4 regions of the Streptomyces sp. NPDC001980 genome follow, and region 3 is predicted to be linked to each of the others. Evidence: riboswitches for the same ligand, from Rfam matches in the RefSeq annotation. Region 3 holds a riboswitch; each other region holds the start of a gene.
The links. A riboswitch is a leader RNA that binds a small molecule or an ion and turns the genes downstream of it on or off. The one in region 3 is predicted to bind cyclic di-AMP.
Positions count from the first base shown of each region.

Region 1: linked by a shared signal. The riboswitch ahead of ABT137_RS51085 (C40 family peptidase) and the one ahead of ABT137_RS12425 (M23 family metallopeptidase) in region 3 are both predicted to bind cyclic di-AMP.
Region 2: linked by a shared signal. The riboswitch ahead of ABT137_RS16665 (transglycosylase SLT domain-containing protein) and the one ahead of ABT137_RS12425 (M23 family metallopeptidase) in region 3 are both predicted to bind cyclic di-AMP.
Region 4: linked by a shared signal. The riboswitch ahead of ABT137_RS29035 (C40 family peptidase) and the one ahead of ABT137_RS12425 (M23 family metallopeptidase) in region 3 are both predicted to bind cyclic di-AMP.

Region 1 is NZ_JBEOYD010000026.1:92,628-98,424, forward strand. Features, by position in the region: gene ABT137_RS32820 (FAD-dependent oxidoreductase) at 1-249, opposite strand, end outside; gene ABT137_RS32825 (NAD-dependent epimerase/dehydratase family protein) at 497-1,555, shown strand; gene ABT137_RS51085 (C40 family peptidase) at 1,572-3,776, opposite strand; cyclic di-AMP (ydaO/yuaA leader) riboswitch at 3,787-3,964, opposite strand; gene ABT137_RS32835 (DUF1996 domain-containing protein) at 4,371-5,797, shown strand, end outside.
Region 2 is NZ_JBEOYD010000009.1:222,082-227,878, forward strand. Features, by position in the region: gene ABT137_RS16650 (carboxylate--amine ligase) at 1-800, shown strand, start outside; gene ABT137_RS16655 (FAD-dependent oxidoreductase) at 828-2,108, shown strand; gene ABT137_RS16660 (HAD family hydrolase) at 2,612-3,418, shown strand; gene ABT137_RS16665 (transglycosylase SLT domain-containing protein) at 3,460-3,948, opposite strand; cyclic di-AMP (ydaO/yuaA leader) riboswitch at 3,952-4,150, opposite strand; gene ABT137_RS16670 (polyprenyl synthetase family protein) at 5,617-5,797, shown strand, end outside.
Region 3 is NZ_JBEOYD010000006.1:339,166-344,962, reverse strand. Features, by position in the region: gene trmB (tRNA (guanosine(46)-N7)-methyltransferase TrmB) at 1-400, shown strand, start outside; gene ABT137_RS12435 (PrsW family intramembrane metalloprotease) at 411-1,775, shown strand; gene ABT137_RS12430 (aldo/keto reductase) at 1,875-2,837, opposite strand; gene ABT137_RS12425 (M23 family metallopeptidase) at 3,028-4,065, opposite strand; cyclic di-AMP (ydaO/yuaA leader) riboswitch at 4,075-4,233, opposite strand; tRNA gene ABT137_RS12420 (tRNA-Met) at 4,644-4,717, opposite strand; gene ABT137_RS12415 (MBL fold metallo-hydrolase) at 4,811-5,605, opposite strand; gene ABT137_RS12410 (nuclear transport factor 2 family protein) at 5,663-5,797, opposite strand, start outside.
Region 4 is NZ_JBEOYD010000021.1:62,285-68,081, reverse strand. Features, by position in the region: gene ABT137_RS29050 (C40 family peptidase) at 1-731, opposite strand, end outside; gene ABT137_RS29045 (hypothetical protein) at 1,190-1,543, shown strand; gene ABT137_RS29040 (tellurite resistance/C4-dicarboxylate transporter family protein) at 1,565-2,533, opposite strand; gene ABT137_RS29035 (C40 family peptidase) at 2,743-3,897, opposite strand; cyclic di-AMP (ydaO/yuaA leader) riboswitch at 3,906-4,079, opposite strand; gene pcrA (DNA helicase PcrA) at 4,392-5,797, shown strand, end outside.

The sequences.
Region 1 (5,797 bases), on a different contig from region 3:
GTCCACGTTGCCGAACAGGCGGATCTGCGGCTTGTCGAGCACCTGGTGCAGGGCTGTGATGATGCCCTTGATGCGCGGGTGGTCGGGGGCGACGCCGTACCGGATCAGGCCGAACGGGGCGGGCATCCGCTCGAAGAGGTCGATGGACACGCCGGGCTCGGCGGCCACCGCGGACTTGAGCAGGGCGTCGGCGGCGTAGATCCCGGCGGGGCCGGCTCCGACGATGGCTACCCGCAGGGGGCGCGGCATGATCAGGTTCCCTTCGAGTGAGGACAAGCGATCTCGAACGGGAAGCCTAAACTAAGGCAGTCCTAAGTTAGTACGCGGGTCCGCTCTATGACCCCATAAGGCGATCTTATGACTTGTATCGGGTGGGGCTTATGACGTCCGGGACGTCATCGCGACTTCCCGGTGCTTGGCGGGTGCCGGGTACATGCACCAACCTGTCCCCTGCGGCGCACCGAGGCGCGGTGGCCGGAGGGCGAGGGGTGAGGGCGTGGACGCACGCGGGAGGACGACCGTCGCGGTGACCGGCGGCAGCGGCTTCGTCGGGAGCCATCTGGCACGGCGGCTGCTGGAGCGCGGGTACCGGGTCCACGCGACCGTCCGCCGCGCCTCCGACGCGACGAAGGTACGGCCCCTGTGGGAGCTCCAGGAGGCCTTCCCCGGCCGGCTCACCCTGTTCGAGGCCGATCTGCTCCGGGACGGCTCCTTCGACGAGGCGTTCCGCGGCTGCGCGACCGTCTTCCACGTGGCCTCGCCGTTCCTGATGCCGGAACGGATCAAGGACGGCCAACGGGAGCTGGTGGACCCGGCGTTGCTCGGCACCCGCAACGTGCTCGGCAGCGTGGAGCGCACCCCGGACGTGGAAACCGTGGTCTTCACCTCCACCGTCGGCGCGATCTTCGGCGACTACGCCGACGTCCGCGGGATGGCCGGCGAGGTCCTGACGGAGAAGTACTTCAACACCACCAGCACGGTGGCGAACAACCCCTACCACTACGCCAAGACGGTCGCCGAGCGCGCCGCCTGGGACGCCGAGGCCGCCCAGGACCGCTGGCGCCTGGTCTCGATCAACCCCGGCCTCATCCTGGGCCCTTCCCTCACGCCCGCCTCCGAGTCCGGCAGCCTCTTCCTGCTCGACGAGCTGTTCAAGGGCTACTTCTGCTACGGCGCCCCGGACTTCAGCTTCACGACCGCGGACGTCCGCGACGTGGCCGACGCGCACATCGCGGCCGCGGAGAACCCGGCGGCCGGCGGCCGTTACATCGTGGCCAACGAGACGATGACGTCCTTCCACGAGATGTCCCGGATCATCCGCACCCGCCACCCGTGGGACCCGCGCCTGCCGCGCACCGCACTCCCGCACGGGCCGGTACGGGTCCTGGGCCCGCTCTTCGGCCTGACCCAGGACTACATACGCAACCACCTCGGCATCCGCTTCCGCGTCGACAACGGCCGCAGCGTCAACGAACTGGGCCTCGCCTACCGGCCCGTCGAGGAGACCCTCCTGGACCACCACGAGAGCTGGCGCACCCGGCGGCGGAGGGTCTGAGCCCGACGGCCGGGGGTCAGGCCGGGCGGATCACGCGGTGGATCGCCGACTCCCCGGCGTTGTAGATCGACTCCTCGCGGATGAGCGCCCCGGGGCTCGGCGCGTGCACCATCGCGCCGCCGCCCGCGTAGATCCCGACGTGACTGTCGTCGTCGAAGAAGAAGACCAGGTCACCGGGCTCGACGGCGGCCAGCGTGATCGGGGTGCCGGCCAGGGTCTGCTCCGGCGCGGTGCGCGGCAGCGATACGCCGGCGGCGCGCCAGGCGGCCTGGGTCAGGCTGGAGGCGTCGTACGCCCCCGGCCCGGTCGCTCCCCAGACACACGGCCGGCCTATCTGCTCCCGCGCGAACGCCAGCGCCTTCATGGCCTTGCCCGGCTCGGCCCCGGCGCCCGGCTGGAGGAAGACGCCGGGGTCGGCGTAGGCGCCGGGCGCGGCCGCGGGGAGAACCGGGGCGGGGACCTGCGGGGGTGCGGTCGGCAGGGGCGTGGTGGGGAGCGGGGCGGTGACGACCGGGGCGGGGGCGGCAGTGGGCATCGCCATGGTGGGCGGGGCCGCCATCATCGCCTCGGGCGGCGCGGTCATGGCCGTCGGCATCGCGGCCATCGCCGGTGCGAGGGGTGCCGTCATGGGCGCTGTCATCGGGGCCGCCATGGGTGCCCCCATCTGCGCGGGCATCTGCGCGGGCATAGCGGCGGCGGGCGCTGCCATCGCCGTGGGCATGGCCATGGTGGCGGCGTAGGCGTAGGCGTAGGCGCCGTCGGGCTGCATGCCTGCCGCGTAGGAGCCGTACATGTCGGCGGCGGGTGCCGCGGCGAAGGGCGCGGCCGGCGGCATGGTGGCCATCGGCGTCGCGGGGGCGACGGGAGCCGCCGTGGGGTACGCGGCGTAGGCGTAGGCGGTGTCGGCGGCGACCGGAGGGATGTCGGCGTAGGCGGCAGGCGCGTTCGGCGACATGACCCGGAAGCCGCCGGGGTCCATCGGGCCGGGGGCCGGGGCGGGCGCCGCGGTCGGGAAGACGCCGCTGTCCGTGGGGGCGGCGGTCGGGAAGGCGCCCGTGTTCGTGGGAGCCGCCGTCGGGAAGACGCTGGTGCTCGCCATGGGGTCCGCGGTCGGGAAGGCGCTCGTGCTCATGGGGTCCGGGGTCGGGACGGCGCCCGCGTCGCCCGGGGTCGGCATCGGGAACGAGCCCGTGGCACCCGGCGTCATGATGCGGAAGGAACCGGTGTCCCCCGGGGACGGGGCCGGACCCTGGGCGGTGCCCGCGTCCATGGTGGACGCGGTCTGGTAGGTCCCGCCGCCCGAACCGCCCGGGGTCATGACGCGGAAGCCGCCCGCGTCCGCCGCGGCCCGGGTCGGGGCGCTGTCGGCACCCCCCGGGGTCATGATGCGGAAGGTACCGGTGTCCGACGGGGACACGATCGGGATGCCGCCCGTCTCGGTCACCGCCGGGAGCGCGCGCGTGGCGGCGGCCGAGTCGCCCCGGAAGGAGCCGCTGCCGGTGCGCTGGTTCGGTATGCCGACCGCGGGAGCCTGCCACTGCTGCGCCGGGACCTGGGCCTCGGGCGTGGGCCAGGGACTGGGCGCCGCCGGAGCGGCCTGGGCGACCGGGATCGGGGCCGGTGCCGGGTCGAGGGCGGCGATCGCGCGCTGCCCGGTGCGCTGGAACAGCACCTCGCGCGCCTTGGCGAGCTTGAGCTGGTTCTTGGTCTTGGAGGTACCCGGCGTGGCTCGCTGCGGCGCGGCGGCGGGCAGCGCCCTCGGCGCACCCGAAGGCGCCGCCGGCAGCGCCGTCGCGGGCCCCGCCGTCAACTCCAGCCTCGGGCGCGCCGGCAGCTCGCGGACGACCTCGATCTCGCTCTGCGCGGACGGCCCCGCGGTCAGCTCCAGCCGGGCCGGTCCGGAGTCCTCCAGCTGGCCGAGCAGGTCGGCGGCCATGGAGCTGACGGGCCGCCGCGGGCCGGGTCGGTCGGGCTGCCGGTCGGACGGAAGTGCGGCCGGCACGCTCGGCCCCAGCTTCGAACGCGCCCCCTCGAACCACTCCCGGGCGATGTTGTCGAGGCCCGGGTCGTCGCGACGGGGCCGCTTGAACAGCGGGACGCCGCGTGAACGCGAGCCCCCGCTCATCGCACGGGTGGCGTTGTAGTTCCCGGTGGCGTTCTCGGCCTGGTCGTAGAGGCTGTCGATCCGCTGTCGAACCTCGTCACGGCTTTCGGGCGCCATTGAGGGGTCGTGCTCCTTCCGTACTCCGCCTACCGAGTTAGCTGTCGGGTTCGGGCGCGGTGAAGTCCGGAAGGCATGCCCTACGGCCTCTGCCCTTGCGGACGGTCGGCCGATTCACCCCAGTGTTCGGTTGGGTCCCCGGCTCCGGATCCGCCCCTGAGGGGCACCGGACTCGGCGGAGGCCGCGCGGCCCGACGGGATTCGCCGGGGGGAGCCGAGCGGCTTGCCCGTCAACTTAGCCAACTTGTGTCACTCGTGTGAAGGTTGAAGTGGCTAATGTCCGATACGTAATTGTGATGTTCGTCGTAGCGTTCGAAACTCGACCGTAGGGCACGGCATTTCGCGCGCTTCCATTGCATTCGCAGGGTCACCGAGGCGTTGCCGTCGGTCGCGTCCCCCTGCTCCGGAACGCCCGCTTTCTGTGAGGTCACCGTGAATTCGTGGGTCTGTTGAACACAGTGGCGTCACGTGTCGTATAGGGCGGGGGATTTCTATGCCCGGCCGCCCACGACATGCAGGGGAACGACCTTGAGACCCAACAGGCGCAGACGCCCGACCGGCGCACAACGCGCGACCTTCGCAGCGGTCGCCCTGATGCTCGGCGGCGGAGGACTGGTCGCGGTGAACGTCTATGCCTCGGCCACCGAGAGCGGCGGAGACCAGGGCCAGGTCGCCACCGGCCAGGTGCTGTCCGCGCCCACGATCTACTGCCCCGACGTCGGCAGCCGGCTCACGGCGGTGCCCGACGGCGCCCGGGCCGACGTCGACCGTGAACTCGCCCAGCTGGACCAGCAGATCGCGGCCGCCTACCAGCAACTCACGGCGTCCGCCGCCGAGATCGAGCAGAACCCCGGCGTCGCCGACCAGGCGATCATCGACCCGCTGAAGGAGAAGCGGTCCGAGTCGATCCAGCGCATCGCGGACGCCATCGACCGCGAGGGCGACCGCCCGCAGGGCCTCGACGACCTCGCCGCCTGCACCCTGCGCTCCTCGAACCAGGGCGACGGGCAGTCGGCCACCCCCCAGGACGGTGCCACGCCGAGCCAGAGCGGCCAGGGCAGCGCCGCGCCGAGCCAGGGCACCGGCGCCGGCGGCCAGGGCGGCAACGGCCCGGTCGCCGCCGACTACGCGGACATCACCTCCGTCCAGCCCAACGTCTCGACCCCGGCCGAGCAGCCCGGCGGCTCCACCGGCACCTTCTCCTCCAGCTGTGGCGTCAACGCGAACGGACTGTTCAACTCGGACAACGTGATCGTCGCGCCCGGTGTCTCCAACGGCGCCCACCACTTCCACGACTACATCGGCAACCAGTCCAACAACGCCTTCGCCAGCGACCAGGACCTCGCGAACGCCGACACCAGCTGCGCGGACCAGGGCGACAAGTCCACGTACTACTGGCCCGTGCTGCGGCTGCAGAACGGCAAGCAGGAGCGGGACGCCGACAAGCCGGGCGGCGGCACCGAGGGCAACGCCGGGCAGATCGTGACGGCGAAGGAGGTCACGCTGACCTTCGAGGGCAACCCGACCTCCAAGGTCACCGAGATGCCGCGGCTGCTGCGCATCATCACCGGCGACGCCAAGGCGTTCGTCAACGGCCCGGCCAACGCCAACGCCTCCTGGAGCTGCACCGGTTACGAGGACCGGCAGCTCAAGGACAAGTACCCACTCTGCCCGTCGGGCAGTGACGTCGTGCGCACGTTCAGGTTCCAGAGCTGCTGGGACGGCCGGAACATCGACAGCGCCAACCACCGCACCCACGTGGCGTTCGAGGCCCCCGACGGGAGCTGCCCGGCCGGCTTCCAGGCCATCCCGCAGCTGGTGCAGCGCATCGTCTACGCCGTGGACGCGCCGAGCCTCCAGGACGGCGGCCGTACGGTCCCGCTGTTCGCGGTGGACTCGTTCCCCGAGCAGCTGCACAAGCCGGTCACCGACCACGGAGACTTCATCAACGTCTTCGACGAGAGCCTGATGCGGACGATGGTCGACTGCATCAACTCCGGCCGCACGTGCGGTGCGGGGGC
Region 2 (5,797 bases), on a different contig from region 3:
ACTCGTACGACGAGATCGCCGACTTCGCGGAGAAGGCCCGCTTCCCGATCGTCGCCAAGAACCGAGAGGCGTTCGTCCGGCGCAAGCAGCCCGCCGTCAACGGAACGACACGGATCGCCACCCGGGAGGGACTGCTCACCCTCGCCCGTGACTGGGGCACCCATCCGGGTGTCATCCTCCAGGAGTACCTCCCGAGGGAGGAGGCCGAGGACTGGATCGTGCACGCCTACTTCGATGCCGACTCCGATCCGCGCGCCCTGTTCACAGGAGTCAAGGTCCGCTCCTGGCCGCCGCACGCCGGCATGACCGCGAACGCGTACGTCGTCGACAACCCGGAACTCGCCGACCTCGCCGCGCGTTTCATCAAGCAGATCGGCTTCACCGGCATCATCGATCTCGACCTGCGCTTCGACCGGCGGGACGGGCAGTACAAGCTGCTCGACTTCAATCCGCGCATGGGCGCCCAGTTCCGGCTCTTCGAGAGCGAGTCGGGGGTGGACGTCGTCCGTGCCATGCATCTGGACCTGACCGGGCGCCGCGTTCCGGAGGGGGAACAGCGCGCCGGCCACCGTTACGTGGTGGAGAACATCGACCTGCCCGCGCTCCTCGCCTACCGCCGCAGCGGCTACACGACGCCGCACGCACCGAGGCGGCCGAGCGGGACCGAGCTGGCCTGGCTGGCGGGCGACGACCCGCTGCCGTTCGTCACCATGCTCGCCCGCTTCGTGCGTCCGGGCGCGAAGCACCTCTACCAGCTGTGGCGCACCAACCGCCGCGGCTCCAGTGCCGCCACGAAGTAGGCACCACGTTCCTGGGGGAGGGACTTCGTGATCGAACCGGTAGCAGTCATCGGTGCCGGGCCCTTCGGCCTGTCCACCGCCGCCCACCTGCGGGCGCGCGGTGTGCCCGTCCGGGTCTTCGGCGACCCCATGGTCAGCTGGCGCGACCACATGCCGGCCGGGATGATCCTGAAGTCCACCCCCGCCGCCTCCGACCTGGACTGCCCTCAGCGCGGGCACACCCTCGCCGACTACTGCGACGCCGTGGGCACCCGCCGGCTGGTGACCGACGAGGACATCATCCCGGTGGAGACCTTCATCGGCTACGGCGAGTGGTTCCAGCAGAAACTGGTGCCCGAACTGGAGCGGGCGCGAGTGGTCTCCGTGGACCGGCGCATGGGCGACCCGCACGAGGCGGACCCGCACGAGGCGGACCGGTACAAAGCAGACCGGCGTAAGGCGGACCGGTACAAGGCGCGAGGCTCGGCGGGTTTTGAACTGAAGCTGGACTCGGGGGAGTCGTTCACGGCTCGTGCGGTCGTCGTCGCCACCGGCCTGTCCGGGCTCGCCCGCCTCCCCGCCGAGCTCGCCCGGGCGGGCGCCGACGGACCCGCGGGACCGGTCTCGCACAGCTCCCAGCACCACGACCTGACCCGTTTCTCCGGCAAGGAGCTGATCGTCGTCGGCGCCGGGCAGTCCGCGCTGGAGACGGCGGCCCTCGCCGCCGAGGCCGGCGCCCAGGTGCGGGTGGTCTCGCGAGGGCGTGGCAAGGTCGCCTTCGGCGCCCCGCCCTGGGACCAGCCGAAGCTGCGCCCTGAGTCGCCGTTCGGCCGGGCCTGGTCCCTGTGGGCACTCAGCTACTACCCGCACCCCTACCGCTACCTCCCGGCGCAGACCCGCCACTACCTGGTCCGCCGGGTGCTCGGCCCGCTCGGCGCCTGGTGGCTGCGCGACCGTTTCGAAGGCAAGGTCCAGGTCCGCGAGGTCGCCGCTGTGACCGGCGCCGACACCTCCGGCGGTGCTCCGGTCCTCACCGTCCGCACCCACGACGGCGGCATCGACCGCCTCACCGCCGACCACGTCATAGCCGCCACCGGCTACCGCGTGGACACCGCCGCGATGGACTTCCTGGGCGCCGAGCTGCGCACCCGGGTCGCCGTCACGCGCGGCGCCCCGAGACTCGGCGCCGGATACGTCTCCTCCGTACCCGGCCTGTACTTCACGGGCCTCCCGGCGGCGGCGTCGTACGGCCCGGTGATGCGGTTCGTGTGCGGTACGGCGTTCGCCTCACCGCGCCTCGCCGGCCACCTGGCAGCGGCCCACGCCTGACACCCCGGGGCCCGACCGTCACCCGGCCCCCGAGGGCCACACCTCCTCCTCGGCTGCCCGCAGCCGGGCCAGGAACTCCTCGACCGACCCGGGCGGCCTGGCCGCTCCCCCCCGCAGCCTCGCCCTGGGCCTCCCGGCCCGGGTAGGGGTAGTACATGCCGAAGACCACCACCGGCAGCGGCCGCCCGAGGATCTTCTCGATCTGGCCGCCGTCGTGCGGATCCCGGGCCTGCCGGATGCCCGGGTCGGCGAAGTCCAGCCCCAACCACCGGTGCGCGGCGTCCAGTTCGGCCGCATCGCCGTCCCCGTCGAACCAGAGTCCGAGCCGCCGGCCCTCCTCGACGTACAGCGCATCGCCGGCCGGGCTCTCGGGGCAGGTGCCGAGCATCTCGTAAAACGTAACGCCCGCCACTGACAACGGCCCCATCACGGAGGCGGCGAAAGCCACTTGAGGCCGAAACGCACAGTGAGTCCCAGGGCCGTGCTGTCCGTATTCTCTGATCATGGTCGCACCCTCCCCGTACTCACTGATCGCCACCGACCTGGACGGCACGCTGCTGCGCGGCGACGACACGCTCTCGGAACGGTCGCTCGCCGCGCTCACGCGGGCCGGCCGGGCCGGTGCCCGGCACCTCGTGGTGACCGGCCGTCCGGCTCCGAGAGTGCGCCCACTCCTCGACGACCTCGGCTGCACGGGACTCGCGGTCTGCGGTCAGGGCGCGCAGGTGTACGACGCCGGCGCGGACCGGCTGCTGTGGTCGGTCACCCTGGACCGGGAACTGGCGGAGACCGCACTCGGCAAGATCGAGGCCGAGGTCGGCCAGGTGTACGCGGCGGTCGACCAGGACGGCGTGGACGGGCTCACGCTCATCGAGCCCGGCTATCTGATGCCCCATCCCACGCTGCCCGCGCTGCGCGTCGCCCGGCGCGACGACCTGTGGTGCGCGCCCATCAGCAAGGTGCTGCTGCGCCACCACACCCTGTCCGACGACGAACTGGCGACGACCGCCCGCTCGGTGGTCGGATCGCTGGCGACGGTCACGATGTCGGGGCCGGGGACTGTCGAACTGCAGCCGTGCGGGGTGACCAAGGCGACCGGGCTCGCGCTGGCCGCCGACCGTCTGGGGCTCAGCCCCGGACAGGCCATCGCCTTCGGCGACATGCCCAACGACATCCCGATGTTCGAGTGGGCGGCCTACGGGGTGGCGATGGCCAACGCCCACCCTGAACTCAAGGCGATGGCCGACGAGATCACCGCGTCGAACGAGGACGACGGCATCGCCGTCGTCCTCGAAAGACTCTTCGACTGATCCAGGACGTCTGACCTGGGACGTCTGATCCGGGACGTCGGTCAGTACGCCCCGTGGACGTTGTCGATCGAGCCGTACCGCGCGGCGGCGTAGTTGCAGGCGGCGGTGATGTTCGCGACCGGGTCGTAGATGTCGAACGACGTGCCGTCCACGTGGTAGGCCTTGAACGTCGGGTCGATCACCTGGAGCAGGCCCTTGGACGGGATGCCCTTGGCCGCGTTGGAGTCCCAGAGGTTGATGGCCCGCGGGTTGCCGGAGGACTCCCGCATCAGGTTGCGGTAGATGCCGTTGTAGGTGCCTGGTATGTGCTTCTCCGCCATGATGGCGAGCGACTCCCGGATCCAGCCGTCGAGGTTGTTCGGGTACCCGGCGAGAGTCGTCGAGGCCGTCGTGCTGGAGGAGGTGGCGGCGGAGGCGGACGCGGCCCCGATGAGCGGCAGGGCGAGGACGGCGGCGCCGGTGCCGGCGACGACGAGCGTACGGATGATGCTGTTACGGCGGGGACGGCGGTGCTGAGCGGCAGCAGGCATGGCGAAGTTCCTCTCCGTCGCCTGCGAGGTGAGCTGTCGGGTTCGGGCCCGGGGAGTGCCCGGCCGCACCGTCCGAAGGCGATGCGACTTCACCCCTAGCCGTTCCGGAACGACGTCTGTTCTGTGACGTCGGCCGCCCGGTCCGGCGACTTACCTGGGTCCCCCGCTCCTGCCGTGCGAATGAACTCGTCGATGGGTCAGTACGGGCGGCGGCAGGATTCGGCGTCCGCCCGGCGAGCCGGAACGTATGCGAGAGCACATGTCCGGAACAAGAGGCTGATTCACACAACATGCCGATTGAACTTGATCTGCGTCGTATGGGGCGCTTGATCCTTTGCGGCTGCCAACCTTCAACTGGCCCACAGGGAAAGGAAAGGAAGGGTTGCCTTACAGCCCTTGCGTCACCCGGGCCCACGTGACCTACTTCACGAAATCGCAATAACGGCAAATCAGACATGAGGGATGCGTGGAATCCGCCTTTTTCCTGGTTCGGGGGGGAGTCGCCTCGCGCACATTCGTGCGGATTGCCTCTGTGGGGCGCGTGGAACGGTTCTCGATATGGGCAATTTCTACGAGTAGTCCGAATTGCCGGTTTGTGTGGATGATCGGCTGAGTGCGGGTGGAACCCGGGAGGGGGCGTGCTGACGACTGTCCTGCTCGCTCGATCGGGTGCCTCTCCGGCGCACCCTCCGTCAACTTCGGAAGCCTCGGCTACGCGCGCGTGGCGCCGACCGGGCCCAACGGGGAGGTCGGGGCGGGCGGTTGACGGGGCCGGGTGTCCGGAGTGGTCGGGAGGGCGTCGGGGGTCGTTGCGTGTGTACGTGATTCTCGTCACGTCGGGGGAGGGGGGTGTGGAACCGGTGATCTCCGGTGGGCGTGTCCACCGTGAGGGCGGAACCTCCCCTGTGGTGCGCGTCGTTGTCATGGCGGCCGTCCCGGGCGGGAACCCGAACGTGCCGACGTTCCCGCGAGCCGGCGGGGAGGTGCGCGGGCGCCACGCGCGCGCAGGGATTGATCAGGGACGCCGTTCCGTCGGTCGAGGGGATGACGGTCGGGGGATGACGGTCAAGGAAATGCGGATCGAGGGGGTGGACCGAGGGAACGCGGACCGGGAGGACGCGGACCGGGAGGGCGTCGACCGGGAGGGCGTCGACCGGGAGGATGTCGACCGGGGGCGTAGGCCAACGAAACGCGGAGGGCGTCGTGCGTGGTCTCGTGGAGGAAGGGTGTACGGACGGGTGCGGGGTGTCGCCGTTCGTGCATCGGGTGCACCCGTCGGCTTGGGCGGGCGGCGGACGGGGTACGCCCGGGCAGGTGACGTCGGTCGGGGGAGGCGGGGCCGATTCCGGGCCGCAGTCGTCCGGAGGGCTCACCGCCGGACGGGCGCCCGGGTGCCACCCGGGATCCGAACCCGGCGCGGGGCCCGCTGCGGGACACGGCCTGGGCCTCGGTTCGGGACAACTGTCCGTACTTCCTGTTAAGTCAGTGGATGTCAGATCGTATCGGCTGATCAAAAACATAACGGTCATGATCCGATAGCGCCCGGGGTGTAACCGTGGGCGCTATCGGTGATCGAAACCTGACCGGATACGCTGACTTGAGTGATGGCAGCGACCTATCGACAAACCGTGTAATCGCCAGTAGACACCAGCAGACAGGAGACCCCTCGTGACCGTCGTCGGGCCGTTCGGGCTGAGCGTGCGGGACCAGGCTCTGGAAGCCGATGTCCAGGCCGGATTGACGGCTGTCGAGGAGGGCTTGCTAGAAGCCACCAAGAGCGAGGTCCCGTTCATCACGGAGGCCGCGCAGCACCTCGTACGGGCCGGGGGGAAGCGGTTCCGCCCGCTGC
Region 3 (5,797 bases):
GATCATCCTGCTCCGGGAGATGCTCACGCCGGACTCGCTGGACGGGCTGCGCGTGTACTTCCCGGACCCCTGGCCGAAGAAGCGGCACCACAAGCGGCGGCTGATCCAGCCGGAGTTCCTCGACCTCGCCGCGACCCGGCTGCGGCCCGGGGCGATCGTGCACTGCGCGACCGACTGGGAGCCGTACGCCGAGCAGATGCTCGACGTGCTCGACACCCACCCGGAGTTCGAGAACACGCAGGCCGACGGCGGTTTCGCGCCACGTCCGGCGCACCGGCCGCTGACCCGTTTCGAGGGCCAGGGACTGGACAAGGGACATGTGGTGAACGATCTGCTCTTCCGTCGCGTACAGCACCGGGTGCCGCAGAGCGAGCAGCACCGTCAGGAGTCACCTCGTTAGGGTCGATGCCGTGGCCACCTCCCCGCCGCCGTACTCGCCGTACCCGCAGTACCCGACGCATCCACCGCATCCGTCGCATCCGCCGGACACCACCGGTCCGCCGGACCCCGCCGGCCGGGGTCTGCGGCATCCCCACTGGTGGCAGCGGCGCTGGGTGCGGTACGGGGCGCTCGGCACGCTGCTCGCCCTCTCCGGCCTGGTGATCCTCGCGCTGGTGCGGGAGCAGACCGGGACGGAGGGCTTCCTCGTCGGACTCGGGCTCGCCGTACTGCCCGTGCCGCTGCTCGTGGGCGCGTTCCGGTGGCTGGACCGGGTGCAGCCCGGCCCCTGGCGGAACGTGCTGTTCGCCTTCGCCTGGGGCGCCTGCGCGGCCGCGCTCATAGCCATCGTCGCCAACAGTTTCGCGACGAGATGGATAGCGACGGCGACCGCGGACCCGAGCAGCGCGGACACGCTCGGGGCCACCGTGATAGCGCCGATCGTCGAGGAGTCGGCGAAGGCGGCTGCCGTCCTCCTCGTCTTCCTCTTCCGCCGACGGGACTTCACCGGGATCGTCGACGGGGTGGTGATAGCCGGGGTCACCGCCACCGGGTTCGCGTTCACCGAGAACATCCTCTACCTCGGTACCGCCTTCGGGACCGACCAGCTGACCGGGGACAGCGGGATCGCCTCCGTCACCGCCGCGACGTTCTTCGTGCGCATCGTGCTGTCCCCGTTCGCGCATCCCCTCTTCACCGTCCTCACCGGCATCGGCTTCGGCATCGCCGCGCTCTCCGGCGAGCGGCAGCGGGCGCGGCGCGTGCTGGTGCCGGTCGCCGGGCTGCTGCTCGCGATGAGCATGCACGCGTTCTGGAACGGGTCCTCGACGTTCGGGCAGTACGGGTTCTTCGCCGTGTACGGCATGTTCATGGTGCCCACGTTCGGGCTGCTGACCTGGCTGGCCGTCTGGACGCGGCAGCGCGAGCTGCGGACCGTACGGGAGGAGCTGCCGGCCTACGTCTACGCCGGGTGGCTGGGGGTGGCCGAGCCGTTCGTGCTCGGGTCGATGCGGGCGCGCCAGATGGCCCGGGAGTACGCCGCGTACCACTTCGGGAAGGCGGCGGGGCGGGCGGTCACCGAGTACGAGGGATACGCGACGACGCTGGCGCTGCTGCGGCGCCGGGGGCAGCGGGGGCGGGCGGGGGCCGACTTCGTGGTGCGGGAACGGGAGCTCCTCACGGAGCTGTGGAACCGACGGGAGCTGGTGCGGCCGGCCCTGGAGTACGCGGCGCGGACGGCTGCGCCGGGCGGGTGGCGGCCGGTGTACGCCGGTTATGCGCCGTCGGCTTACGGGGCGGCGGTGCCGTATCCGGCCTACAACCCGTATCGGAGCTAGTGCTCCGGAGTCGCGGACGGCTCGGCACCGCCGGAATGCGCCGTGGGGGCTGAGCGCCGTTGCGGCGGAAAAGAGAAAAGAACGAGGGAGCGGAAGCCGTCAGGCCGAAGCCGTCGTCAGCTTCGTCAGTTCCTCGTCCGTCAGCGTCAGGTCCGCCACGCCCAGCAGGGGCGGGAGCTGTTCGAGGGTGCGGGCCGAGGCGATCGGGGCCGTGATGGTGGGCTGGGCTGCCAGCCAGGCCAGGGCGACCGTGGGGATCGGGGCCTCGTGGGCCGCGGCGATCTCGTCCAGGGCCGCCAGCACCTTCTGGCCGCGCTCCGACTCGGCGTACTGGGCGGCGCGGCCCGCTCGCACGCTGTCGACCGTCGTACCGGGGCGGTACTTGCCGGTAAGGAAGCCGGCGGCCAGCGAGAAGTAGGGAACGGCCGCGAGGCCGGTGCGGGAGGCCAGGTCCTGGAGGGGGCCCTCGTAGGTGTCGCGGGAGACCAGGTTGTAGTGGGGCTGGAGGGCCACGTACCGGGCGAGGCCCTCGCGGTCGGAGAAGTCCAGGGACTCCTGGAGTCGCTCCGGCGTGATGTTGGACGCGGCGATGTGCCGGACCTTGCCCGCCCGCACCAGCTCGTCCAGCGCACCGATGATCTCCTCGACCGGGATCTCGGGCTTGTCGAAGTGCGTGTAGTACAGGTCGATGTGGTCGGTGCCGAGACGGCGCAGGGAGGCGTCCGCGGCGGCCTTGATGTTGGCGGCGGACAGGCCCAGGTACTCGGGGTGCTGGCTGACCTTCGTCGCGATGACGACGTCGTCGCGGTTGCCGCGCGCCTTGACCCACTTGCCGATGATCGTCTCGGACTCGCCGCCCTTGTTGCCCTCGATCCACGCCGTGTACGAGTCGGCGGTGTCGACGAAGTTGCCGCCCGCGGCGGCGTAGGCGTCGAGGACGGCGAAGGAGGTGGCCTCGTCGGCGGTCCAGCCGAAGACGTTGCCGCCGAGGGCGAGCGGGAAGACCTCCAGGTCGGAGGCGCCGAGCTTGCGGAGGGACGGGGAAGCGGAAGAAGCACTCATACTTCACTTCAACACGCGTCGCCGGGCACCCCATGCCGGTGCAACACGAAGTTCTTGTAAAGGCGCACGGCTGAAGGCGCACCGCCTGCCCGAGGCGTGGCAGGCAGACCGGCGGCCCTGACGCCGGGGGGTTGCCGTCAGGGCCGCCGGAGGCCGGAAGGTGAGGTCCGGGTCCTGGTCAGGGCCAGGGTCAGGGGTTGAGGCCCTTGCCGCGCAGCCAGGTCATCGGGTCGATGGCGGTGGCCTGGCCGTTCGGGTGGACCTCCAGGTGGAGGTGCGGGCCGGTCACGTTGCCGGTGGCGCCCACGCGGCCGATGACGTCGCCGGTGGCGACCTTCTGGCCGACCTTGACGCCGATCGAGGACTGGTGGCAGAACCACAGCTCGGTGCCGTCGTCCAGGGTGATGATCGTGCGGTAGCCGTAGGAGCCGGCCCAGCCCGCCTCGGTGACCGTGCCGCTGTGCACGGCCTTGATCAGCGTGCCGGTGGGCGCGGCGAAGTCGAGGCCGGTGTGGTAGCCGGAGGCCCACATGGAGCCGGCCTGGCCGAAGGTGCCGGTGATCGTGTACGAGACGACGGGCAGCGTGTACTGCTTGGCCAGCTCGGCGAGGCGGGCCTGCTCGGCCTTCTGCTTCGCGGAGGCCTCGGCCTTCTCCTTGGCGTCGGCGGCCTTGGCCGCGGCCGCCTTCTCCGCCTTGGCCTCGGCGTCCGCGACCGCCTTGTCGGCGGCGGCGACGGCCTTGGCGCTGGCCTTGGTGTCGAGCTGGTTCTGCTGCTGCGCGGCCTGGGCGATGATCCGGCTGCGCAGCGCCTCGCCGGCGTCGGACGAGGAGGAGTCCGAGTCGGTGGCGGTCGTCGTGGTGACGCTGCTGAGCGTGGTCTGGGTGGCCTGGTGGCCGCCGTCCTCGCCGAGCAGCGAGTCGACGGAGGACGGCAGGTCGGGCAGCGAGATGGAGACCGGCGGCTTGCCGGTGTTGGCGCTGGCCATGCCGCCCGCGCCGACGGCGGCTATGACGCCGACGCCGAGAACCGTGGAGCTGCGGGCGAGCCCGCCGCCCTTCTGCTTGGCGACCCGGTGCCGGCCGCGTACCGCGGAGAGGGACTCCTCGGTGGGGTTCCACTCCTCGAAGGGGCCCTCGTCGGCGCGGTAGCCGCCGTAGCCGAAGGTGTCGGGCTGACGCTGGCTGGGCACGAAGGGGGCTGTCGGAGCAGGCGGGTTGGACGCCACGCGGGCGCACTCCTTTCCTTCCGCCGCCTACCGGGTTAGCTGACGGGTTCGGAGCGGGAAGGTCTCCTACGCGCGTATACCGGCCGTTTCGTACCCGGCGGTAGCCGTGCGATTCACCCCAAGGTGGTGGTTCCCCGGTTCCCTTGCGGGATTCGGCGCGTGCGCACGGAGCCGTCGCGGGTGACGGCTGGGACGACCGCGCTGCGTTATCGAACGTTAATAGACCCGGCTACCAGATTCCAAGCCGTTCGTCTTGATCATTAAGCTTTCAAAGCTTGGACTTACCTGCCACGACCGGTCAAAAACGGTCGAGTCGACGGTGCCCACCGCTCAGCTCAGGAGTCACACAGGTTTTGATGGCGACTCAGTTGTTATGCGCAGGGCGGTCATCCGGACACCGACCGTGACCACACCCCGCTCAGGGCCGTCGTACGGCGAGCAGTGCCATGTCGTCCGCCATGCCGCCGCCGGTGGCGCGCAGGAACGCGGCCGGTGGACGTGCGTGATGAGGAACACAGACCTGGGCATGACTCAGGGCCGGAATCCTCGAATTCTTGGATTCCGGCCCTGAGTTTCAGTAGCGGGGACAGGATTTGAACCTGCGACCTCTGGGTTATGAGCCCAGCGAGCTACCGAGCTGCTCCACCCCGCGTCGGTGACACCAGCATACGCCATCGGAAGAGGGGAAGTCACACGGGTGAAGACTCACGGGGTCGGCGGAGGGGCGGCGGGGGCCGCCGTGGGGTCAGTGGACGCCGAAATGCCGGGCCTGGGCGACCGCCTCGCGGGGGCCGCCGTCGAACGGCTGACCGTGCCCCGGCAGCAGGACGGTGTCCTTGGACAGGCCGGCGATGCCGTCCAGCGACGCGAGGGCGGCGGCGGAGTCGTGGGTGAAGGCACGGCAGACCAGGCAGGGGCCGGTGTGCCCGGTGAAGGCCTCCTGGGTGACCAGGGCGTCGCCGGTGAAGAGCAGGCCCTGGTCGGGGAAGTGGAAGCCGGTGCTGCCGGGGGTGTGGCCGGGCAGCGCGACCGCCTGCGGCCGCCCGGGCACGCCGTCCAGCCGCGCACCGTCGCCGAACGTGCGTGCCCGGGCGGGCGGCGGTGCGGTGAAGGCGCCCTGGCGGGCCATGGTCACCATGGTGGCGAGCGCGGCGGGACGGCGGACGAGGTACGGCAGCGGGGAGCGTTCGGACTTGGCGTGCCGCATGGCCTTGCGCGGGCCGTCCATGAGCATGGCCCGGTCGTCCTCGTGGACCCACACCTCCGCGCCGGCCTGCTGGAGCTCCGCCGTGAGACCGGTGTGATCGGGGTGCGCGTGGGTGATCAGGACGGCCCGGATGTCGGCCGGGCTCCGTCCCGCGGCGGCCAGGTGGTCGAGGAGCGTGCGCCGCTGTCCGGGCAGGCCGGCGTCGACGAGGGTCAGCCCGTCCGGGTGATCCACCAGGTAGAAGTTGACGAGGGGGTCACCCAGCCGGACAACGCCTGGAGCGACCTCCGGGCCGGCGCCGGGGTGGGCGGATCGGGGGCGGGACTGGCGCATGGCGCTCTGCTCTCGGGAAGGGGGATGGACGACGGGGGAGGATCGTGAACGGGCTGCTCAGAACATGCTGTTGCCGTTCACCGAGGTGGCCGGGACGGCCTGGGTGAGCGCCCAGTGCTCGACGATCCTGCCGTGGCGCACCCGGAAGATCTCGTACACCGAGGTGCCCAGGTCCGAGGGGCTGTTCTGGTC
Region 4 (5,797 bases), on a different contig from region 3:
ACGGCGGCCGCGGCGCGGGAGTCGGTGGCGGCGACGCTGCCGGCGGCCAGGGGGGCACGGGCGTCCGACGCGGAGCGTGAGGCACGTCCGGTGCCGTCGCCCGCCGCGACCGCGGACCGCTGCTGCGGTGACAGCCGGTCCAGCAGCTGCCGCGCCTCGCCCAGTTTGCCGTTGATGGCGGTCTTCTCGCGCTTCAGCTCGGCCTGCCGGGACCGCAGCGACGTCAGCTCGACATGTGCCGCACCCCGCAACTGCTCGATCTCCCGCAGCTGTTGTCGTACCCGCGCCACCGCACCGGCCTGCCGGTCACCGGCCCGCTCGGCGAAGGCCGCGTCGTCCAGGTACCGGTCGGGATCGCTGGACAGCGCCAGCTGCCAGGCCGGATCGATGCCGCCGTCGCGGTACTGCGCGGCCGCCACGGAACCGAGTGCGTCCCGGGCGGAGTTGAACTTCTCCTGCGCGCGGGCGGTCTCGTCCTGCAGCGACTTCAGCCGCCGCTGGGCCGTGTCGGCCTTGTCCTTCGCTCCGTCGTACTTCTGGGTGGCCTCCTCGGCCTCCTGGTACAGCTGGTCCACCGTGGCCTTCACCTGCGCCGGTGTCAGTTGCGGCTCGGCGTTTCCGGTCCCTTCGAAGGCCGTCGCGGTGGCCGCGCCCGCCAGGGCGAGGGTGGCGGCCGTGCGGGCCGTGTTGCCGCTGAGCGAGCGCTGTCGGGGCTTGCGGTGCGCTGCCACCTGGACTGTCCCGTCCTTTCGTACGACCGCCGTCTCGTCCGTGAGGCACGCCAGGGGGAGCGTCCGTACGGCCGCGGGGGAGTGCGGATTGCGCGTCCGGCGGCGGCCCGCACAGGGGAGCGGGCCGCCGCCGGACCTTCTCGGCGGTGGTGCCCGACTGCCGCCCCTGGCCCGGGCGGCGGTGGGGAGTCGGTCACCTGGGGGAGGACGCTAGGCCCGGGTGTGTCGGCTCGGTAACGCGATGCGCGGAATTGGCGTGACCGGATCGTTACCCGACGGTATGTGAACGGGATTCCGGTCCGGAGTCGTCGGCTTCTCGGGGCGGGATGACCGAAGCGGCGGTTCCGGGGCTGATGGGGGACGCGGGGTGCTATGGGGCGCATATATGCGGGGCGGCGGGCGCTGGGGGAGGGGCCGGTGGCCGGTGCCCCGGGCGGCCCTGATTAGGCTCCGGGGCCATGGACGTACTCATCCATCTCTTCGTCGGCCTGCACATCATCGGCATCGCCGCGCTCCTCGGCGGCTTCCTCGCCCAGATGAAGGCGATGGGCCAGGGCACGGCCCGGTTCGTCCCCGGGATGCTGCACGGCGCGTTCACCATGCTCGCGACCGGCGTGATCCTGGTCGGCCTCAACGAGGCCGGTGACCACCACGTCAACACCGTCAAGATCGGCGTGAAGCTCGCCCTGCTGATCGTGATCCTGGGGCTCGTCTACGTGAAACGGGACGACGAGAAGGTCGAGAAGGGCGCCTTCGGCCTGGTGGGTCTGCTCACGGTGGTGAACATCTTCATCGCCGTGCTGTGGACGTGACCCTCGGCATCCCCGGCATCCTCAGCGGGCCTTCCTGAGAGCGGCCCGGGCGCCCGCCGCCGCACCGGCCGCCACCGTCAGCCAGGCCGCCACCGTGACCCACACCAGCACCCGCCCCGGCCACTTCAGCCATGCACCGCCGACGGCGGCCGCGACCGACAGCGTCGCCGTCGCCGTCATCCCCATCGGGAACACCGTCGCCCAGCGGCGCACGTCGTAACGGAGCCGGGGCCATGCCACCTCCGCGGCCAGCAGGACGACGTACCAGGCCAGGTCCAGGACCAGCAGCGCCACCGTCACCACCCGCAGGACACCCCGGTCGTCGTCGTTCCACAGGTACAGCCGCGCACTGTCGGCGGACAGCAGCCGCGCCCCGGCCAGCGCCGAGATCGCGAGCGCGCCTCCCGCCACCCACTGGTCGCCGGGCCCCTGGGCGATCTGTCGCCACTCGAACCGGGGCACGGCGAGCCCGTACATCGCCAGCCCCAGCCAGAACAGGACCAGCGAGAGGTGCGCGAGCCACGCCGTGGTCACGGCCGCCGCCAGCGTCGCTCCCAGTACGGCCAGGCCCTGCGTGGCCACACAGGCCAGGAACACCGCGCCGGGCATCCTCGGCTTCCAGTGCCGCACGACGAGGACCAGCAACGGCGGCCACAGCACCACCGACAGCGCCAGCAGGGCCTCGGCCAGGGTCTGCCACCCGAGCGCCGAGAACCGTGTCCCCAGCATCGTGGTCGCGGCCACGGCGGTGAGCGCGCCCGGCGTCCGCGCCTCCTGCGCCCACCGCCGGCGATCGCGCGCCAGGCGTACGACGAAGTCCGCCGCCAGCGCCACCCACAGCACGCAGGTCAGCACCAGCGCCACCCGGGACACGGTCTCCGCGCCCGCCAGGTGCAACCCCACCGACATGATGCCGGTGGCCATCACGGCGGCCCCGGCCGCCGGCGGACGCTGCGCCCACCAGGCGCGGAGGGGGGAAATGCCGGACATGCCCCTGATGTTAGGGAGAGTCGGCCGCAGCACGAACGGGGCACGCGCGCGTGCGGCCCGAGAACCGCGCGACGGCGAGCCGGGGGCGTGCGGGGGAGCGGCCGGGTGCCATAGGGGAGAGGTGCGCCGTGGCGCTCGGAGTGGCGGGTTGCGAGCGGGAGCGGAGAAGCGGGCGGGGGCGCCCGAGGGATGGCGGGCGCCCCGTGGGGTCAGGCCGGGCGTACCACGCTGTGGATGATCGACTCGCCGCCGTAGTAGATCGACTCCTCCCGGACGTACGCGCCGGGCTTCGGGGCGTGGATCATCATGCCGTTGCCGATGTAGATGCCGACGTGACTGACGTCGTCGTAGAAGAAGACCAGGTCGCCGGGCTGGGCGTCGGCGAGGGAGACGGTGGTGCCGGCGTTCACCTGGTCGTAGGTGGTGCGCGGCAGGGAGACGCCCGCGGCCTTCCAGGCGGCCTGGGAGAGCCCGGAGCAGTCGTAGGAGCCGGGGCCGGTGGCGCCCCAGACGTACGGCTTGCCGATCTGCGCGCGGGCGAAGGCGATCGCCTTGGCGGCCTTCGTGGCATAGGCGGAGTCCGAGCCGGAGCCGGAACCCGAGTCGGAAGAGGAGCCGCCCGACGTCGAGGACGACGACGCCTTCTGGTCGGCCGCCGCGGCCTGCTGCTTCGCCAGCTCCGCCGCCTTGCGGTCCGCCGCTTCCTGCTGCCGCTTCTCGATCGCCGCCAGCCGGGCCTTCTCCGCGGCCGTCAGCTGCGACAGCAGTTCCCGCGCGGAGGCCAGCTTCGTCTGCACGGTGGTCTTGGCCGTCTTGAGGTCGCCCTGCGTCTCGGTGAGCGACTCGAGGCTCTGGGAGGCCTCCTGCCGCTTCTTCATGGTCGCGGACTGCTCGGTGACGTAGTCGTCGACCGCGCCCTTCTGGCGCGAGGTCAGACGGCTCATCAGCTGGTCCTGGTCGAAGTAGTCCTGGGGGCTGTCCGCGAGCAGGAAGGTCGCCGTGTCGGGGACGTCGGCCCCGGTCCGGTACTGGGCCGCCGCGAACGAACCCAGTTCCTCACGTGCCTTGTTGAGCCGGTCGGTGCGCCGGGCGACGTCGTCGAGCAGGGTGTCGACCTGCTTGCGCTGCCTGCCCGTCTGCTCCTTGGCCGTGTTGTACTTCTCGGTCGCCGACTCGGCCTGCCGGTAGAGGGCGTCGACCTTCTTCTCGACCTCCTCCAGGCTCGGCTTGCCGTCGTCGGAGGGCGCGGCCTCGGCCGTCTGGGAGAACAGGGCCATGGAGGTGAGGGCGGCGGTGGCCAGCGCGGGGGTGCGTATGCCTGCCGCGCGCGTTCCTGAGGGCCGGGACTTGCGGTGCGACGCCAACGGGGGCGACTCCTTCCAGTGTTCCGCCTACCGAGTTAGCTGTCGGGTTCGGGCGGGTGGTTCGGAAGGGTTGCCCTACGGTCCGTTCCCCGGAGGGGAGTCGGGACCGATTCACCCCGGGATCGGTGTGGGTCCCCGGCTCCGGATGCGCGGTGGCGCCCCGGACTCGGCGGAGGCCGTGCGGCCCGGCGATGTTCGCCGGTGGGGGTCGTACGGCCTGCCCGGCACGCTAGCCAACTCGTGTGGTCCCTGTGAAGTTTGATGTGCGATATGCCCGATACATTTTCGTGACCTCGGCGTTGCGATGTGTTCAGGCGGGGCGATCCGGGGTGTTATGGGCGACTTGCCCGGGAGGGTCGAACGGTTCGGGGTGAGCGTTCGCGGCTGCGTGACGCGCGTTGACCGGCCGTGACCGAGTGGATCTGTTCGGTCACCCGGGCGAGTTTTCGGGGCGGCGGCCGGTTGTCGGTGGGGCGCCCTAGACTCGGAGAGCGATGAGCAGCCTCTTTGACGACAGCTTCCTGGCGAGCCTCCAGGCCCCCCGCGGCCATGACGAGGAACCCCCGCCGCCGCCCGAGGACGAGCACGCTCCGGAGTCGATTCCGGACGATCTGTTCGGCGGGAAGTTCGACGCGCCCCCGGACCGGGACGCCTACTACCGCGACGGCGCCGCCCGCCCGGCCCTGGACCCGGCCGCGCTCCTGGAGGGGTTGAACGACAACCAGCGGGCGGCCGTCGTGCACGCCGGCTCCCCGCTGCTCATCGTGGCCGGCGCCGGTTCCGGCAAGACGCGCGTGCTCACCCACCGCATCGCGCACCTGCTCGGCGCGCGCAACGTGCACCCGGGCCAGATCCTCGCGATCACCTTCACCAACAAGGCCGCGGGCGAGATGAAGGAGCGCGTCGAGCACCTCGTCGGCCCGCGCGCGAACGCGATGTGGGTGATGACCTTCCACAGCGCCTGCGTGCGGATCCTGCGCCGGGAGAGCAAGAAGCTCGGCTTCACCTCCTCCTTCTCGATCTACGACGCGGCCGACTCCAAGCGCCTGATGGCCCTGGTCTGCCGCGACCTGGACCTCGACCCCAAGCGGTTCCCGCCGAAGTCGTTCAGCGCCCAGGTCAGCAACCTCAAGAACGAGCTGGTCGACGAGGAGGACTTCGCCGCCCGGGCGAGCGACGGCTTCGAGAAGACCCTCGCCCAGGCCTACGTCCTCTACCAGTCGCGGCTGCGCGAGGCGAACGCCCTCGACTTCGACGACCTGATCATGACGACGGTCAACCTGCTGCGTGCCTTCCCGGACGTCGCCGAGCACTACCGCCGGCGCTTCCGGCATGTCCTGGTCGACGAGTACCAGGACACCAACCACGCCCAGTACGCGCTCGTCCGCGAGCTGGTCGGCACCGGCACCGTCGCCCGCGCCGACGACGCCGACACCCCGCCCGGCGAGCACGACCTGCCCCCCGCCGAGCTCTGCGTCGTCGGTGACGCCGACCAGTCGATCTACGCCTTCCGGGGCGCGACGATCCGCAACATCCTCCAGTTCGAGGAGGACTACCCGAATGCGACGACGATCCTGCTGGAGCAGAACTACCGCTCCACGCAGACGATCCTGAGCGCCGCCAACGCGGTCATCGAGCGCAACGAGTCCCGCCGCCCGAAGAACCTGTGGACCAACGCGGGCGCGGGCGCGCAGATCACCGGCTACGTGGCCGACACCGAGCACGACGAGGCACAGTTCGTCGCCGAGGAGATAGACCGCCTGACGGACGCGGGCGAGGCGAAGGCGGGCGATGTCGCCGTCTTCTACCGCACCAACGCGCAGTCCCGTGTCTTCGAGGAGATCTTCATCCGGGTCGGCCTGCCCTACAAGGTCGTCGGCGGCGTCCGCTTCTACGAGCG